2 regions of the Spirillospora sp. NPDC049024 genome follow, and region 1 is predicted to be linked to the other one. Evidence: riboswitches for the same ligand, from Rfam matches in the RefSeq annotation. Region 1 holds a riboswitch; the other holds the start of a gene.

Region 1 (8,747 bases):
GGTTCGACGCCGACATCCACCACGCCATCTCCGCCTGGCGGGAGACGATCGACCGCGGCCGCCGGCTCGTCGAGCGACTCGGCCCGGACTCCTACTACGAGCTGCAGTACGAGCGGCTCGTCACCGACCCCGCCGACGAGCTGACCCGGCTCTGCGGGTTCCTCGGCGAGGACTTCGACCCCGCGATGGTCCACCCGGAGGGCCTCGCGAAGCGGCTCGTCCCGGCCGGCAAGCGATGGCACGGGCGGACGCACGACGCCGTCACCACCGACCGCGTCGGCTCCTGGGCCGAACGCCTCGACGCCTGGGAGATCAGCCTCGCCGAGGCCGCCTTCGGCGAGCGGCTCGCCGAGTACGGCTACGAGCCCAGCGGCCTGCCGAAGCCGCCCGCGGCCCACCTCGCCCGGTTCACCCGCACCGCCGCCCACCGCCGCATGGCCCAGAGCAAGGCCGCGCTGCGCGAACGCTGGAGGCAGCACCACGAGCCGAACCCGGTCGAGTGCCTCCTCCCCGCCGAACACACCGCCACCACCGCCTCCTGACCCCCACGTGGCAGCCCCTGAGGCCCGTCGCGTCATTGTGGGGCCCCACGCCCCCAAGCTGACCGTCGTCAGTCGAGGGCGGCTAGTTGGTCGGCGAACCAGCGTTGCGGGGGGAGGGCCGTCGCGGCCTCGGCCAGGCGGGCGCAGCGCTCGGCTCGCCGGGCGCGCGGCATGAGCAGGGCCTGGTGCAGGGTCTCGGCCGTCTGCGAGACGTCGTAGGGATTGACCACCAGCGCGTCCTCGGACAGCTCCGCGGCCGCGCCCGCCTCCCGCGACAGCACCAGCGCGCAGCCGTGCCGAGACAGCACCGGCCCCTCCTTCGCGACCAGGTTCATCCCGTCGCGGATCGGGTTGACGAGCAGGACGTCGGCCAGGCCGTAGGCGGCGAGGGAGCGCGGGTAGTCGTCGTTCACCTGCAGGATCAGCGGGTCCCAGTCGGCCGTGCCGAACTCCTCGGAGATCTGCCCGGCCATGCGCTCGACGGCCGCGGTGTAGTCCCGGTACTCGGGCAGGTCGTAGCGGGACGGGTAGGCGAACGCCAGGTGCACCACGCGGCCGCGCCACTCGGGATGGTTGACGAGCATCTCCCGGTAGGCGGCGAGCCCGCGCACGATGTTCTTGGAGAGCTCCGTCCGGTCGATCCGCACGATGAGCTGCCGGTCGCCGACCTGCTCCCGCAGCGCGCGCGCCCGTTCGACGACGTCCTGCTCGGCGGCGCGCCGGCGCAGCGCCGGGCCGTCGACGCCGAGACCGTGCACGCCCACGCGCGTGGTGTGGCCCGAGCAGGTGACGGTGCGGGCCACGCGGTCGACGCGCGCGCCCGGCAGCAGTTCGCAGCAGTCGAGGAACGCCGACGCCCACCGCTCGGTGAGGAAGCCGGCGTGGTCCGCGCCGAGGATGCCGAGCAGGACCTGCGCGCCGATGTCGTCGGGGAGCAGCCTGAAGTACTCCGGAGGCGCCCACGGCGTGTGGGAGAAGTGCACGATCTTCAGGTCGGGACGCCGGTCGCGCAGCATCCGCGGGGCGAGCGAGAGGTGGTAGTCCTGGATCGCCGCTTTCGCGCCTGGGGCGGCGTCGCGGGCGAGGGCGTCCGCGAAGGCCGCGTTGTACGCCTCGTAGGACTGCCAGTCGCGCCGGGCGCGCGCGTCGAAGTGCGGGCTGCGCGGCGTGTCGTACAGCAGGTGGTGGACGAACCACAGCGTCGAGTTGGCCACGCCGTTGTACGCGCGGTCGAACGTGGCCGCCGGGATGTCGAGCATCCGCACCGCGGCCCCGCCGGTCTCGTATCCGGCGAGGTCGAGGCGCCCGTCCGGGGAGCGGCGCGCGGCCGTGCGGTCGGCCTCGCCGAGGCTCGCGCACACCCACAGCACGTCCGCGTCCCCGGTGGACGGCTCCGGCGACGTCCCGGCCGGACGCGGCGGGCCGGGGTCGCGCGGGGCGCCCGTGACGGCGGCCAGGCCCGACACCAGCCCGCCGCCCCCGCGCCGCATGGTGAGCCCGCCGTCGTCCGACAGCGAGAACGACACCGGCCCCCGGTTCGAGGCCACCAGCACTTGGCTCATACGGGAAGGGTCTCAGTTGGGACCGAGGCACATCAAAGTGACCCGCGAGGTAGCCCGCATCGCCCGCACTGCCGCCCGTTTCGCCCGGTTAGTCATTCTCCCAGGGGGTACCCGGTCGCCATGAGCAAGTCCGAGACGACGAAGACGGTGCTCGTCGCCGGTGCCGCGAACCTCATCCTCGCGATCACGAAGCTGGTCGCCGGCCTGCTGGCCGGGTCCAGCGCCATGCTCGCGGAGAGCGCGCACTCGGTGGCGGACACCCTCAACCAGGGCTTCCTCTTCGCCTCGCTCCGGCGCAGCGAGCGGCCCCCCGACAAGCGCCACCCCTTCGGCTACGGCAACGAGCGGTACGTGTGGTCGCTGCTCGCCGCGTTCGGCATCTTCGTGGCCGGCGCGGGGTTCTCGATCTTCGAGGGCGTCCTGACCATGACGGGCCACGGCGGCACGGGGACGACGGTGTGGCTCGCCTACGCCGTCCTCGCCCTCGGCGCGGTGCTGGAGGGGACGTCCTGGATCCGCGCCTTCTACCAGGCCAGGAAGGAGACGCGTGAGAACGACCGCGACCTCGTCGAGCACGTCCGCAAGTCGCCCGACGTGACGTTCAAGACCGCGCTGTTCGAGGACACCGCGGCGATGGTCGGTCTGGCTTTCGCCGCCGGCGGGCTCGTGATGCGCCAGATCACCGGCTCGGAGTTCTGGGACGGGCTCGCGTCCGTCCTCATCGGACTGCTCCTCGTCGTCCTCGCCTTCGGGATCGGCCGTGAGAGCGTGGGCCTGCTCATCGGCCAGGCCGCCGACCCCGAGGCGCAGCGCACGATCCGCGCCGAGATCCTCGGCGCGCGCGGCGTGACCGGCGTGGACGAGCTGCTCACCATGCACTTCGGCCCCGAGCAGATCCTCGTCGCGGCCAAGGTCCACTTCTCCGACGCCATCAGCGCCGACGAGGCCGAGGACGTCGCCGGGGAGATCGACCGGCGGCTGCGGGAGTGCGTCCCGATCGTCAAGCACGTGTTCCTCGACCCGACCCAACGCGTGATCAAGAGCCCCGCCGGGTAACGTCTCAATCCCTGGACCCGCCTGTCTGGCATCCGGTCAGTTCATGTAAAGTCACGCATACGAGTTCATAGCGCTCGTGATCACACAACTTCATAACGCTCATCCAGAGGGGTGGAGGGACCGGCCCTGCGAAGCCCCGGCAACCACCCGGCTGAGGCGCGTCGCGATCCTGCGAAGGCCGGCCGGGAGATGGTGCCAACTCCGGCCTGCGACCAAGGTGGCGCAGGGAAGATGGGGAGAAAGGCCTCGCCCTCATGGCACTCACGCCTGCCACAGACCTCGGACCGGCTACCGCTCTCGTCTGCCGCGAATGCGGCTCGTCCCGCGACCTCGGGCCCTACTACGCCTGCGAGGAGTGTTTCGGGCCCCTGGAGATCGCCTACGACTTCCAGGGCGTCACCCGGGACGCGATCGAGTCCGGGCCGCGCAACATCTGGCGCTACCGCGGGCTGCTGCCCGTCCCGGCCAACGTCGCCGACACCCCGAACACCGAGCCGGGCCTGACCCGCCTCGTCCGCGCCGACAACCTCGCGGAGAGCCTCGGCCTGCAGAGCCTGTGGGTGAAGGACGACAGCGGGAACCCGACCCACTCGTTCAAGGACCGCGTCGTCGCCGTCGCGCTCGCCGCCGCCCGCGAGCTCGGGTTCAAGGTGCTGGCCTGCCCGTCCACCGGGAACCTCGCCAACGCGGTCGCCGCCGCGGCCGCCCGCGCCGGGATCCGCAGCGCGGTGTTCGTCCCCTCGAACCTCGAGTCCCAGAAGATCATCACGACGGCCGTGTACGGCGGGACGTTCGTGACGGTCGACGGCAACTACGACGACGTCAACCGGCTCGCGTCCGAGATCGCCGGCGAGCAGGACGACTGGGCGTTCGTCAACGTCAACGTCCGCCCCTACTACGCCGAGGGCTCCAAGACGCTCGGCTACGAGATCGCCGAGCAGCTCGGCTGGCGGCTGCCGGACCAGATCGTCGTGCCGGTCGCCTCCGGCTCCCAGCTCACCAAGATCGACAAGGCGTTCCAGGAACTGATCAAGCTGGGGCTGGTGGAGGACAAGCCGTACCGCGTCTTCGGCGCCCAGGCCGCCGGGTGCGGCCCGGTCGCCACCGCGTTCAAGGCGGGCCACGACGTCATCCGCCCGGTGAAGCCCGACACGATCGCCAAGTCCCTCGCGATCGGCAACCCGGCGGACGGCCCCTACGTCCTGGACGTGACCCGCCGCACCGGCGGCGCCGTCGAGGACGTCACCGACGAGCAGGTCGTCGAGGGCATCCGGCTCCTCGCCCGCACCGAGGGCGTGTTCGGCGAGACCGCCGGCGGCGTCACCGTCGCGACCCTCCGCAAGCTCGTCGAGACCGGCGCCCTCGACCCGGGCGCCGAGACCGTGATCATCAACTCCGGGGACGGTCTGAAGACCCTGGACGCCGTCGCCCCGGTCGTCGCGCCGTCGGCGAACATCGCCCCGTCGCTGGAGGCGTTCCGCGCCGCGGGCCTCGCCTGAGAACGAAGGAGCAGCATGAGCAGCGTGTCCGTCCGTATCCCGACGATCCTGCGGACCTACACCGGCGGCGAGTCCGAGGTGAAGGCCGAGGGGGCCACCCTGCGCGCGGTCGTCGCCGACCTGGAGGCCAGTTACTCCGGCATCTCCGCCCGCATCCTGGACGACGCGGGCAAGATCCGCCGGTTCGTGAACGTCTACGTCGGCGACGAGGACGTCCGCTTCGCCGAGGGCCTCGACACCCCGACGCCCGAAGGCGCCCAGATCTCCATCATCCCCGCGGTGGCGGGCGGCTGACGCAGGCCCGCCCAAGCCCCGGCACGTCCCATCGTGCCGGGGCTTTTCCGTGCACGGGCAGCGAATTCGCGATTCTTCGGAACGCGGATGCCCCGGTGGATACCGAATTGGGCGGCTGTTCGCGCGGTCCGGCTAAACGCGCATGGATCAAGCTTTAGCGAGCGTCGGATTCCCGTCTCGGATCTTGATCATCGCCTCCCCGGCACTTGGTTTTCTCGCTGGTCACGCCCTGGAAGATTGTTCCCGGAGTGGCGCTCCCTGGGGCGCCGATCGGCATACGAGAGTGAGGAAAGGCATGAAGCGCATTTTGCGCACGATGGCCGTGACCGGGATAACGATGGGGGCGGCCGTCCTCGCGGCTCCCTCGGCCATGGCCGACATCAACTTCTACTCCGTGGAGAAGGCGTACCTCGGGCACAACGGCCCCACGTACGTCAGCGAGCAGGGTCCCGGCGACCTGATGTACACCGACATCATCCGGTCTCCCAAGGCCGCGACGGCGATCGGGAACAAGCCGGTGAAGACCGGTGACATCACCACGAAGCTCCACGGCGGGAAGCACAACACGGCCGTCACCGGCGTCGAGGGCGCCGAGGAGGAGGCGACCAAGGTCGCCCTGGCCAAGGCCGCCGAGCACGAGGAGGCCGCTCCTCAGCAGCAGGCGGCTCAGCAGCAGGAGGCGGCTCCGCAGCAGGAGTCGCTGCAGGCCGCTCCGGAGCAGGACGCGCAGCAGGCCGCGCCCGAGCAGGGTGCCGAGCAGGCCGCGCAGCAGCAGGACGCGCAGCAGGCCGCCCCGCAGCAGGACGCGGAGATGGCCGCGCAGCAGCAGGACGCCCAGCAGGCCGCTCCGGAGCAGGACGCGCAGCAGGCCGCGCCCGACCAGGGCATCGAGCAGGCCGCGCAGCAGCAGGACGCGCAGCAGGCCGCGCCCGAGCAGGAGGCCCAGCAGAACGCTCCGGAGCAGCAGCAGGCCGACGCCGCTCCGCAGATGGCGCAGCGGCGGGCCGACAGGCCGGAGCCCCGGTCGGTGGACATCCACGCGGCCGAGAAGGCGGCCGTCGGCCAGAACGGCCACGTCCTCGTGGGTGAGAACGGCTCCGGCGACGCGGTGTTCACCAACCTCACCAAGTCGCCCCACTCGCTGGTCTTCGCCGGGAACAGCGCGACGATGACCGGCGAGATCAACAGCCACATCCACGGCGGGAAGCGCAACACCGTGATCAACGCGGTGGCGGGCCCCGAGCAGGAGTCCACCAAGTAGCGGACCGCGATTCCTGCGAGAGCACCCGAAGCACCACGGCCGCTCCGGCCCGGTCACGCATCGAAGCCGGAGCGGCCACCCATGTCCGGACCGTTTGCGGCGGCCCTTCGCCTGGGCCGAGAAGAAAGTCCTCGCCGCGCGCCGAACTCCACGAAAGCGGCCCGCTGGGCCGCGGCAAGCACGGGCGATCGGGCCGCCGCAAACGCCGCCGCATTCCCCCCGGAACGGCATCAGCGGACGCAACGGACAGGGTCCTCCTAAAAACATCCGCACGCATTTTCTCCAATGAAATGGGCCCCCTCTGCCGCCGTCGATCAGCGGGCCGCCACCGTTCGGCCATGGCACCCGAAGCGGTCATTTCCTGGCATCCGGCTCGGCCGTGCTCGCGGCGGCCCGCGCCGCTGCCTTCCGCTCTACTCGCCGCTGATGGGCGTCGCGCTCCCTGCGAGAGACCTTCATCCCTTCGAGGACGTCCGGCTTGCGCTGGAGGAGGCCGGTGCGACGCTCGGACAGGGACGGGCGGTCGCCCTGGACAGGTGCGTTGCCGGCGATCCTCGGCATGACGGCCATCGTGGGAGTGCCGCGTTCCTGCACGGGTGACGGACGCGCGCCCGCGGTCCCACCGCTGGTCAGGGCGGGTTCGGGACGCCGGGGTGACACCTTCGGGCGAGGATGTGTGGCGCTTGCACTCGACGGGGTAGAGTGCTAAACAAACATTGGCACTCTGCTGTGGAGAGTGACAACTTCACACAGTCATGGGTCGGGGCGATGAGGCCTCAGGCCGGCGGCGGAATGGAAGTCGTCGGCGGGGCCGTCCGTCGCGGGCGTCGGCTCGATCCGTCTAAGCCACCTTGTTCCGGGAGGACTGGAGCCTATGGCTGCAAAGATGATCGCGTTCGACGAGGAGGCCCGCCGCGGTCTCGAGCGCGGCATGAACCAGCTCGCCGACGCCGTGAAGGTGACCCTTGGTCCCAAGGGCCGCAACGTCGTGCTGGAGAAGAAGTGGGGCGCCCCCACCATCACCAACGACGGCGTGTCGATCGCCAAGGAGATCGAGCTCGAGGACGCGTGGGAGAAGATCGGCGCGGAGCTCGTCAAGGAAGTAGCCAAGAAGACCGACGACGTCGCGGGTGACGGCACCACCACCGCCACCGTGCTGGCCCAGGCGCTGGTGCGCGAGGGTCTGCGCAACGTGGCCGCCGGCGCGAACCCGATGTCGCTGAAGCGGGGCATCGAGGCCGCGGTCGAGCGGGTGAGCGAGGAGCTGTCCAAGCTCGCCAAGGACGTGGAGACCAAGGAGCAGATCGCCTCCACGGCGTCCATCTCCGCGGGTGACCCGCAGATCGGCGAGATGATCGCCGAGGCGATGGACAAGGTCGGCAAGGAAGGCGTCATCACGGTCGAGGAGAGCCAGACCTTCGGTCTGGAGCTCGAGCTGACCGAGGGCATGCGCTTCGACAAGGGCTACATCTCGCACTACTTCGTGACCGACCCCGAGCGGATGGAGGCGGTCCTCGAGGACCCGTACATCCTGATCGTTCAGGGCAAGGCGTCGGCCAACAAGGACCTGCTGCCCGTCCTCGAGGGCGTCATGCAGTCCGGCAAGCCGCTGCTGATCATCGCGGAGGACGTCGAGGGCGAGGCCCTGGCCACCCTGGTCGTCAACAAGATCCGCGGCATCTTCAAGTCCGTCGCGGTGAAGGCGCCGGGCTTCGGCGACCGCCGCAAGGCCATGCTGGGCGACATCGCCACGCTGACCGGCGGCCAGGTCATCAGCGAGGACGTGGGTCTCAAGCTCGAGAACACCACGACCGAGATGCTGGGCCGCGCCCGCAAGGTCGTCATCACCAAGGACGAGACCACCATCGTGGACGGCGCCGGTGACGCCAACGAGATCGCGGGCCGGGTCAACCAGATCCGTACCGAGATCGACAACACCGACTCCGACTACGACCGCGAGAAGCTCCAGGAGCGCCTGGCCAAGCTCGCGGGCGGTGTCGCGGTCATCAAGGCCGGCGCCGCGACGGAGGTCGAGCTCAAGGAGCGCAAGCACCGCATCGAGGACGCCGTCCGCAACGCCAAGGCCGCGGTCGAGGAGGGCATCGTCCCCGGCGGTGGCGTGGCGCTGCTGCAGGCCGGCACCAAGGCGTTCGACAAGCTGGAGCTGTCGGGCGACGAGGCCACCGGTGCGAACATCGTCAAGCGCGCTCTCGAGGAGCCGCTGAAGCAGATCGCCGTCAACGCCGGCCTCGAGGGCGGCGTCGTGGTGGAGCGGGTCCGCAACCTGACCCCGGGCGAGGGCCTGAACGCCGCCACCGGCGAGTACGTCAACATGTTCGAGTCGGGCATCCTCGACCCGGCCAAGGTGACCCGGTCCGCGCTGCAGAACGCCTCGTCGATCGCCGCGCTGTTCCTGACCACCGAGGCCGTCATCGCCGAGAAGCCCGAGAAGAACCCGGCCCCGGCGGGCGGCATGCCCGACGCCGGCGGCATGGACTTCTGATCGGGTCCTCACGTCGCGCCCTGCGGGTGT
Region 2 (8,747 bases), on a different contig from region 1:
CCGGGCGAGGACGCACCGAAGAAGCTCGTGGCGAAGACCCTCGTCGCGGGCAACGGGCCCGCGCTGGCCAAGGGCGACGAGGCGGTCGTCAACTACACCGGCAAGATCTGGAAGTCCGGCGACAAGTTCGACTCCAGCTGGGACAACAAGCAGCCCGCGACGTTCCCGATCGGCCTGGGGCAGACCATCCCCGGCTTCGACAAGGGGCTCACCGGCGCGAAGGTCGGCAGCCGCGTGCTGCTCGTCCTGCCGCCGGACGAGGGCTACGGCAAGAAGGGCAGCCCGCCCAAGATCAAGGGCGACGACACCCTGGTGTTCGTGGTGGACGTCCTCGCGAAGGTCTACAAGTGAGCTGACCGAGGCGCGGCCGTGCGCGGGAGCGGCGGGGCACCCCATGGGTCCCCGCCGCTCGCCTTTTTTCGAAAGGCCGCCAGTTGCGGCATCCGTCACGACAACCGGGGAGACGGATTGCCCGTCCTCCTATGGGAGACCGCGGATGCGCATTGGGCGGCCGCCGCACGGATTCCCTCAGGTATCGTCTGTAACGCATTAATCACGGGGGGGTTGTGAGCGACAGCGAGAAGATCCCGGAGAGCCGAGAACGCTCCGGGACGGGCCAGGCGGACCGGCACGACACCGAGGCCGGAGCGCCGACCGGCACGGACGGACGCGCGACCGCCACGCTGACCGCGGATGTGAACGGCTCCGAACCCGCCATCGGAGAATCCGCCCCGGACGCCGAATTCACCGACGAGGACGACATATCTCGGAACGACGACAAGGGTCACGGAGAGGCCGCGGACCTGGGCGACTCAGCCGAATCGACCGCCGTGGACAACACCACCGGCGCACCCGCCGAAGAAGCCCCCGCGTCCGAAGACGCCGCCCCCTCTGAGGATGTCTCCGCCCCCGAAGACGCCGCAGCCCCCGAGCGCGCCACCGCCTCGGAGAGCGCCGCCGCGTCCGATGATCTCGCGGCGGCCGATGATCTCGCGGCGGCCGAAGGTGCCGCCGCCTCCCAGGGCGTCGCCGCGGCCGAAGGTTCCGTCGCCGAAGGGGTTGGGGCGTCCGAAGAGGCCGCCGTGTCCGACGGTGTCGCGGCGTCCGGAGGTGTGGCCGCGCCGGATGGTGTTTACGGGGCGACCACCGGAGATACCAAGACCATGCCCGCCGCCTCCAAGCGCGACTCGACCCAGCGCGACTCCCATGCCGGAGAACCACCGTCCGGCACCGCCCCCGGGCCCGGCGGCGGCGGGGGCGGGGGCAAGGGGCCCGGCAAGCCGCGCAGCCGCCGGACGCGGTTCTTCCGCCGGTCGCTGTTCCTGATCCTCGCCTTCCTCGGGTTCTGCATCGCCGCGTTCGGCGTGGCCTACCTGTTCACGCCGGTGCCTTCGCCACAGGAGGAGGCGATCGCGCAGGGCCCGACGTTCTACTACTCCGACGGCAAGACGCAGATCGCGAAGACCGGCGTGAACCGGGACGCGGTCAAGCTCGACAAGATCCCCAAGAGCACCCGGGACGCGGTGATCGCCGCGGAGAACCGCAGCTTCTACAGCGACCCCGGGGTGTCGGTCCAGGGGACCACGCGGGCGCTGTGGTCCACCGCGACCGGCAAGCAGCTCCAGGGCGGCTCGACGATCACGCAGCAGATGGTCCGCAACTACTACGGCGGCATCGGCAAGGACCGCTCGGTCACCCGCAAGCTCAAGGAGATCATGGTCTCCCTGAAGGTGGGCCGGGAGAAGGACAAGAACTGGATCCTCGAGCAGTACCTCAACACCATCTACTTCGGCCGCGACGCCTACGGCGTGCAGGCCGCCGCGCACGCCTACTTCGACAAGGACGTCTCGAAGCTGACGCCCGCGGAGGGCGCCTACCTCGCCGCCGCGATCCAGCAGCCGAGCAACTTCGCCGACCCGACCGGCCCCCGCCGCGCCTACGCCGAGCAGCGCTGGCGCGCGATCGTGGGCAACATGGTCCGGGACGGGGCGCTCACGTCGTCCCAGGCGGCCTCGCTGACCTTCCCCGCCCCCGGCAAGGAGAAGATCATCGACGTCCTCAAGGGCCAGCGCGGCTACATGGTGAACGTGGCCAAGAAGGAGCTCACCGAGCGCCGCGGCTACAGCGAGGACGAGATCAACCGCAGCGGCCTGAAGATCACCACGACGTTCGACAAGCGGCTGATGGACGCGATGAAGCAGGCCGTCTCTAACAACGCCCCGAACGGGATGAGCAAAAAGATCCGTACCGGGGCGGTGTCGGTCGACCCGTCCACCGGGCAGGTGCTTGCCTTCTACGGCGGCCGCGGCTACCTGGAGGAGGCGCTGAGCAGCGCCTTCGGCGACTGGGCACAGGCCGGGTCGGGGTTCAAGCCGATCGCGCTGGCGGCCGCGCTGGACGACGGCAAGACGCTGTCCACCAGCTACGACGGCAGCTCCCCGCAGTACTTCCGCGGCGCCCCCATCCGCAACGACAGCAACGAGAACTTCGGCACGGTGAACCTCGTCACCGCCACCGAGCACTCGATCAACACGGCCTACGTCAACCTCGGCCAGGACATCGGCAACAAGAAGATCGCCGCGATGGCCGAGAAGATGGGCATCCCCGCGTCGCAGATGAAGCCGGACCAGCGGGACGCCGCCACGTTCCCGCTCGGCATCGTGTCGCTGCACCCCGTCCAGCAGGCGGGCGTGTACTCGACGTTCGCCTCCGAGGGCGTGCACCGGACGCCGTTCGTGGTGAAGTCCGTCACCGACAACGAGAACCACAAGCGCAAGTTCACCGAGAAGGGCGAGCGGGCGTTCAGCCAGCAGGTCGCCAGGGACGCCACGTACGCCATGCAGAAGGTCGTGCAGGGCGGCACCGGCACCGGCGCGCAACTGCCCGACGGCCGCGACGTCGCCGGCAAGACCGGCACCACCGACAAGGGCCGCGCGATCTGGTTCAACGGGTTCATCCCGCAGATGGCGACGACGGTCGCGATGTTCCGCAGCGACGGCAAGCCGCTGAACATCCCCGGCTACGGCGCGTACGGCGGGCAGCTGCCCGCGCAGATCTGGCGCTCGTACATGTCGGACGCGGTGAACATCAAGGACTACGAGGCCAAGTCGTTCGGGTCGCCGTCGGAGACACCGGGCAGCGGCTTCGGCGGGCCGACGCAGGACGTCCCCCCGGGCGGGACGCAGCCTCCGGACACGGGCGGGCCGGTCGAGCCGCCGCCCTCCACGGACCGGCCCGACACCCCGACGCCCCCCACCGACCTGCCGACCATCCTCCCGCCGCAGCCGCCCGGCGACGGCGGCGGAACCGGAGGCGGCGGAACCGGTGACGGCGGCGGAACCGGAGGCGGAGGCACCGGCGACGGCGGCGGCGGGACCGGAGGCGGCCCACTAGGCCGCTTCGGCACCGGCGGCTGACCGCCCCGCGCCACTCCTTGCTCGGTCGCGCGGTTGCTCGGTCGCGGGGGTGCTCAGTCGCAGGCTTTGCCGATGGCCGCGGGCGTCTCCCTGATCACGGTGTCGAGCTGGGAGACGTCGCCGGAGCCGACGCCGGGGGCGGCGGCGCGGAGCTTGCCGGCCTCCGTCTTCAGGGCCTTGCTCAGGTCGGCGTCGTCGGCCTGCTTCGCCAGCCCGTCGAGACGCCCGGCGAGCTGCTCGGTCGCCGGGCGCCACTGCGCGGGCTCCGCCGCCGGGACGCTCCGCACCTGGGCGACGTACTGCTGGAACGCCTTCTTCGTGTCGGTGCACACCTGGCCGGAGTTCCCGCCCAGCGCCCCGCACCCGCTGAGGGCGCCGAGCACCAGCGCTCCGCCGGCCAGCGTCGCGACCACCCCGTACCGCATCGCACCCTCCCCTTGATCTTCGATCGGCTCCGCTTATACTTCCGCATGAGGTCATGAGCGCCAGCGCCAAGCCCCGGCTTGCTGGCCGGCAACCCTTCGTCCGCGATGGGGTGCCCCGGGTGAAGACCTGGCCGGACGCGAGACCGCGTTCCGGCAAGCGCGGATCCCGACGGACGTCCCGGGGTCCCTGACCCGGAAGGTCCAGGTATGCCCACGCTGCTCGCCCGCTCCCCCATCACGACTGCTGTGACGCACCCGGAGGGGGTCCGGGTTCGCCGTCTTCCCCGCGTCGTCGGGGCGGACGCCCCGGTTCCGGTGCGCGGCGGCCACCGCGTCCCCTACGCCAACTTCGACTACGCCGCCAGCGCGCCGTGCCTGGAGGCGGTCCAGGAGGCCGTCACCCGCGCGCTGCCGTACTACAGCAGCGTCCACCGGGGCGCGGGGTACGCGTCCCAGGTCACGACGTCCGCCTACGAGGAGGCGCGGGAGACCGTCCGGTCGTTCCTCGGCGCGTGGCGCCGCTCGGCGGTGGTGTTCACGCGCAACACCACCGACTCGATGAACCTGCTCGCGCACGCCGCCCCCGCCGGGACGAGCGTCGTCGTCTTCGAGAGCGAGCACCACGCGTCGCTGCTGCCGTGGAGGCGCGCCGTGCGGCTGCCCGCGCCCGCCACCCCGGCCGAGGCCCTCTCCGCCGCGGACCGCGCGCTGCGCTCGTGCCCGGTCGGGCCGCGGCTGCTCGTCGTCACCGCCGCGTCCAACGTCACCGGCGAGCTGTGGCCGATCGAGGAGCTGGCGGAGGTCGCGCACCGCAACGGCGCCCGCATCGCGGTCGACGCGGCGCAGCTCGTCCCGCACCGCCCCCTCGACATGACCGCGCTCGACCTCGACTACGTCGCGTTCTCCGGGCACAAGCTGTACGCGCCGTTCGGCGCGGGCGTGCTCGCCGGACGCGCCGACTGGCTGCGCGCCGCCGAGCCCTATCTCAAGGGCGGCGGCGCCAGCGCCTCGGTCGGAGCGACGACCCGGTGGGCGGCGTCCGCCGAGCAGCGGCACGAGGCGGGCTCCCCGAACGTCCTCGGCGCCGTCGCGCTGGCCGCCGCGTGCGAGGCGCTGCCGCCGTTCTGGGACGACCTCGCCGCCCGCGAGGAGGCGCTGGTGAAGCGGCTGCGGTCGGGGCTGGCCGCGCTCCCCCACGTCCGGGAGCTGACGCTGTGGGGCGACCGGGCGCCGCGCGTCGGGATCGTGTCGTTCACGGTGGACGGCTGGAACGCGCGGGACGTGGCCCTTACGCTGTCTGACGAGCACGGCATCGGCGTGCGCGACGGGAAGTTCTGCGCCCACCCCTTCGTCCGGCACCTGCTGGGCGAGGACGGGAGCGCCGTCCGCGCGAGCATCGGCATCGGGACGGTCGAGGAGCACATCGACCGGCTCCTCACCGCCCTCGCGGAGCTGACAGCGCACTGACCTGCGAACTCCCGCGCTCGGTCAGACGATTGTGCTCTTTAATCCTGTTCGCCCATGTAGCGTAGGCAGTCGCGCGGGGACGAGCACGCTAGAAACAGGGGGTGGCGACCGTGGCCGACGCGTGGCGACCCACGTCGGAACTCGAGCACCGACTGCAGGAGACCGTACGGGCCGGCGACCAGGAGAGCTACTTCCGCCTCCTCGCCGACAGCGAGCTCGTCGTTCCCGTTCCGCCCGACCTGGTGGACGGCGTGCTCGCCGGGGAGGCGCAGCCGTCGTGGCCCACCCAGGAGGAGGACGGCCGGGTCCACGTCCTGGTTTACACGTCGGCGGCGGCGATGCGGGCGTGCCTCGGCCCGGCCTACCAGCACTTCATGACCGTCCGGTTCGGCGACATCGCCGAGGGCTGGCCCGACAACCGCTGGTGGCTGGCGGTCGACGCGCCCGCGCGCGGCGTCGCCGCCGCGCTGCCGATCGAGGCGCGGCTGCCCGCCTGGTTCGTCCGGCAGGTCGCCGAGGGCGACGGCCGCCCCCCGCTGGTCGGCCGCGCGACGCCGCCGTGGGAGGAGCTGCGCGACCAGCACCGCGACCTGCCCCGCGAGGCGCCGCGCCCGGAGTTCCAGCCGGCCAACGACGTGGAGCGCGAGCTGCTGCGGGCCGCCGCGAACAACGACCACGACCTGTTCCTGCAGACGCTGGCCGCCACCGACGTGCTGCTGCCCGTCCCGGACGAGACGGACTACTCGCTGCGTCCGGGCCGTCCCGGCTTCCCCTGGCAGACCCGCGAGGTCGACGGCTCCACCGTCGTCCCCGTCTTCACCTCGCCGGAACGCCTGGCCGAGGCGTCCGGGCCCGGCACCGAGCACATCACGCTGCCGTTCACCGTCGTGCTGCGGTACTGGCCGAACCACGACTGGGCGCTCGCCATCAACTCCGGCTCGCCCGCGGGCGGGACCGTCCTCGCGCAGCAGCTCCCCGGCCTCGCCACCTGGGCCGACCGGCGCGCCGCCCAGCGCATGACGGAGCGCTTCGAGCCCCAGAACGACATCGAGCAGCGGCTCTTCGACGCCGGGCGCCGCGGCGACACCGAATCCTTCTTCAAGATCCTGCTCGGCGCCCAGGTGCTCGTGCCGGTGGACGCCGAGACGCCGTGGGGCATCGTCCCCGGGGACGGCGAGTTCCCGTGGCGCCCCGTCCCCGTGCACGGCCGGACGTCGATCCAGATCTTCACGTCGCTGAAGTGGATGAACGAGGCGATCGGGTCGTCCCGCTTCATCATGCCGAGCCTTCTGGAGATGGTCACCGCGTGGCCCGACGCCTCCTGGACGCTCGTCCTCAACCCGGGCACGCCCATCGACGCGTCCATGCCGGGCGACCAGGTCCGCACCCTCAGCGGGCCGCCCGCTCCCCCGTCCGCCGCGGCGCCGCCGGCCCCGGCCGCGCCCGCGGTGCCGGTGGCCCCCGCCGTCCCGGCCGACCCGTCGCAGGCCGGTGAGCCGGGCCGCCACCACGCCGACGCCCCTGCCGCGCCTCCCGCTCCGGCCGCCGGTGCCGCCGGGCCGGGCCGCCACGCGAGCGCAGCGCCCACCGACGAACCCGCTGTTCCCGCACCCGGAGCGCCCGCGGAGGCGGGACGCCACCACGCGGGTCCCGGCCCTGCCGCGCATCCCGACCCTGCGGCCGGTCCCGGGCCGAGCGGTCCCGCCGAGCCGGGCCGCCCTGAGATCGCGCCTCAGGCTCCGGCCCACTTCGGTGAGTTGGGCGCGGCCCCTGGGGAGGCGGGCCGCCACCACTCGGCAGGCCCTGCCATGCCTCACGCCGCCGCAGCGGGCGGAAACGACACCACTGGTCCCGGTGCGCCCGAGATCGGCGCACCCGGCGTACCTCCGCAGCCCGCACCGGCCGGCGCGGACACGCCCGTCCCGCCGGACGCCGCGGGCGGCGTCCCGGCCGACGAGCCGCCGAGCCCCGCACCGGGCCTGCCGGGAGACGCGGGCCGCCACTCGGACCCGTCCAGCACGGCCATCGACCCGGTCCTCCTGGCCGGACTGGACCCGGCGGCCGCTCCCGGCCCGACCGGCCAGGCAGGCGGCGTCATCGAGCCCGGTCCTCCCGGCTCCGCGCCTCGGGACGTCGAGCTCCCGGGCCGCCACCACGCGGGCGCGCCCGGCGCGACCGACCGGCCGGGCATCGGAGCAGAGCCCGGCCTCCCCGGCCCCGCACCGCAGGCCAACGAGCCGCTAGGACCTGACGCACCCGCAGACGCGGGCCGCCACCTGGCAAGCGCACCCGGCACCTCGACCGACGCCGCCACACCCGAAGCGCCCGCCCCTGCAAGCGGCGCTCCCCAGCCGGGCCTCCCCGGGCCCGCGCCTCGGACCAACGAGCCGCTAGGACCGGGGGCGCCAGCGGATGAGGACCGTCATCTGGCAGGGGCACCTCGCACCCCGGCCGACGCGATCACTCCTGAGACGCCTGCAAGCGGCGCCCCGGAGCCCGGCCTTCCCGGACTCGCACCGCAGCGCAACGAACCGCTAGGACCGGGGGCGCCAGGAGACGCGGGCCGTCCGGCAAGTGCACCCGGCACCCCGACCGACGCCGCCACACCCGAAGCGCCCGCACCCGCAAGCGGCGCCTCGCAGCCAGGCCTCCCTGGGGCACAGGCCAACGGGCCGCTTGGACCGAGCGCGCCCGGAGACGCGGGCCGTCATCTGGCAGGCGCACCCGGGACCCCGGCTGACGCGATCACTCCTGAGACGCCTGCAAGCAGCGTCACAGAGCCCGGCCTTCCCGGACCCGCACCTCAGAGCAACGAGCCGCTTGGACCGGGCGCACCCGCAGACGCGGGTCACCACCTCGCAGGCGCGCCCGGCAGCCCGCTCAGCGCTGCCACTCCCGGTCCTGCACCTCAGGACGTCGCCCCCTCGGGCCCCGTGCCGGATGGCGCGGGCCGTCCCTATGCGGCCCCGCCCGGGCCGGGCGCAGACCCTGGCCACATGGCCGGACGGGACGACCCCGGTGCGCCCCGCGAAGCCGCACCGGGCGGTGCCGGTGAGGTAGGTGGCCCCGCGGCCGCCGGCGTCGGGCCGGTGCCGGAAGAGGCGGACCGTCGTGTCGCCGGTCCTGGCGAGCCCCGCGATGCGGCGCTTCCCGGGCAGGTGAGCGGACGGGACGCGACCGACCAAGGCGCGCCTTCCGCGACGGGCGGCCTCGTGGACACCGGCCCCGCCGCCCCCCAGGGCAACGAGCCTCCAACCCCGGAGGACGTGGAGCGCCACCAGGCAGGCATGCCGGGGACGCCCCCGCAGGACGTGGCCGACACCGACCAGAGCGGTCGCCACGACTTCGCCGACCGCGCGGCTCCAGGCGAGGGCGCGAGCGCGTCCCCTGCCGCGGGCGCCGCTGAGCCGGGCGGCCCCCCCGCGGCCGTTCAACCGAC

What was found. Region 1 has a riboswitch for S-adenosylmethionine ahead of thrC (threonine synthase). Riboswitches for the same ligand answer to the same signal wherever they lie in the genome.
Region 2: linked by a shared signal. The riboswitch ahead of AB0C21_RS38840 (aminotransferase class V-fold PLP-dependent enzyme) and the one ahead of thrC (threonine synthase) in region 1 are both predicted to bind S-adenosylmethionine.

Annotation. Positions count from the first base shown of each region.
Region 1 is NZ_JBEZFD010000045.1:1,048-9,794, reverse strand. It holds gene AB0C21_RS42430 (sulfotransferase family protein) at 1-542, shown strand, start outside; gene AB0C21_RS42425 (alpha,alpha-trehalose-phosphate synthase (UDP-forming)) at 611-2,104, opposite strand; gene AB0C21_RS42420 (cation diffusion facilitator family transporter) at 2,225-3,160, shown strand; SAM riboswitch class I at 3,257-3,398, shown strand; gene thrC (threonine synthase) at 3,415-4,659, shown strand; gene AB0C21_RS42410 (MoaD/ThiS family protein) at 4,675-4,953, shown strand; gene AB0C21_RS42405 (hypothetical protein) at 5,249-6,214, shown strand; gene AB0C21_RS42400 (hypothetical protein) at 6,569-6,775, opposite strand; gene groL (chaperonin GroEL) at 7,089-8,717, shown strand.
Region 2 is NZ_JBEZFD010000031.1:68,409-77,155, forward strand. It holds gene AB0C21_RS38825 (FKBP-type peptidyl-prolyl cis-trans isomerase) at 1-351, shown strand, start outside; gene AB0C21_RS38830 (transglycosylase domain-containing protein) at 567-3,416, shown strand; gene AB0C21_RS38835 (DUF8711 family protein) at 3,470-3,841, opposite strand; SAM riboswitch class IV at 3,891-4,007, shown strand; gene AB0C21_RS38840 (aminotransferase class V-fold PLP-dependent enzyme) at 4,049-5,308, shown strand; gene AB0C21_RS38845 (SseB family protein) at 5,410-8,747, shown strand, end outside.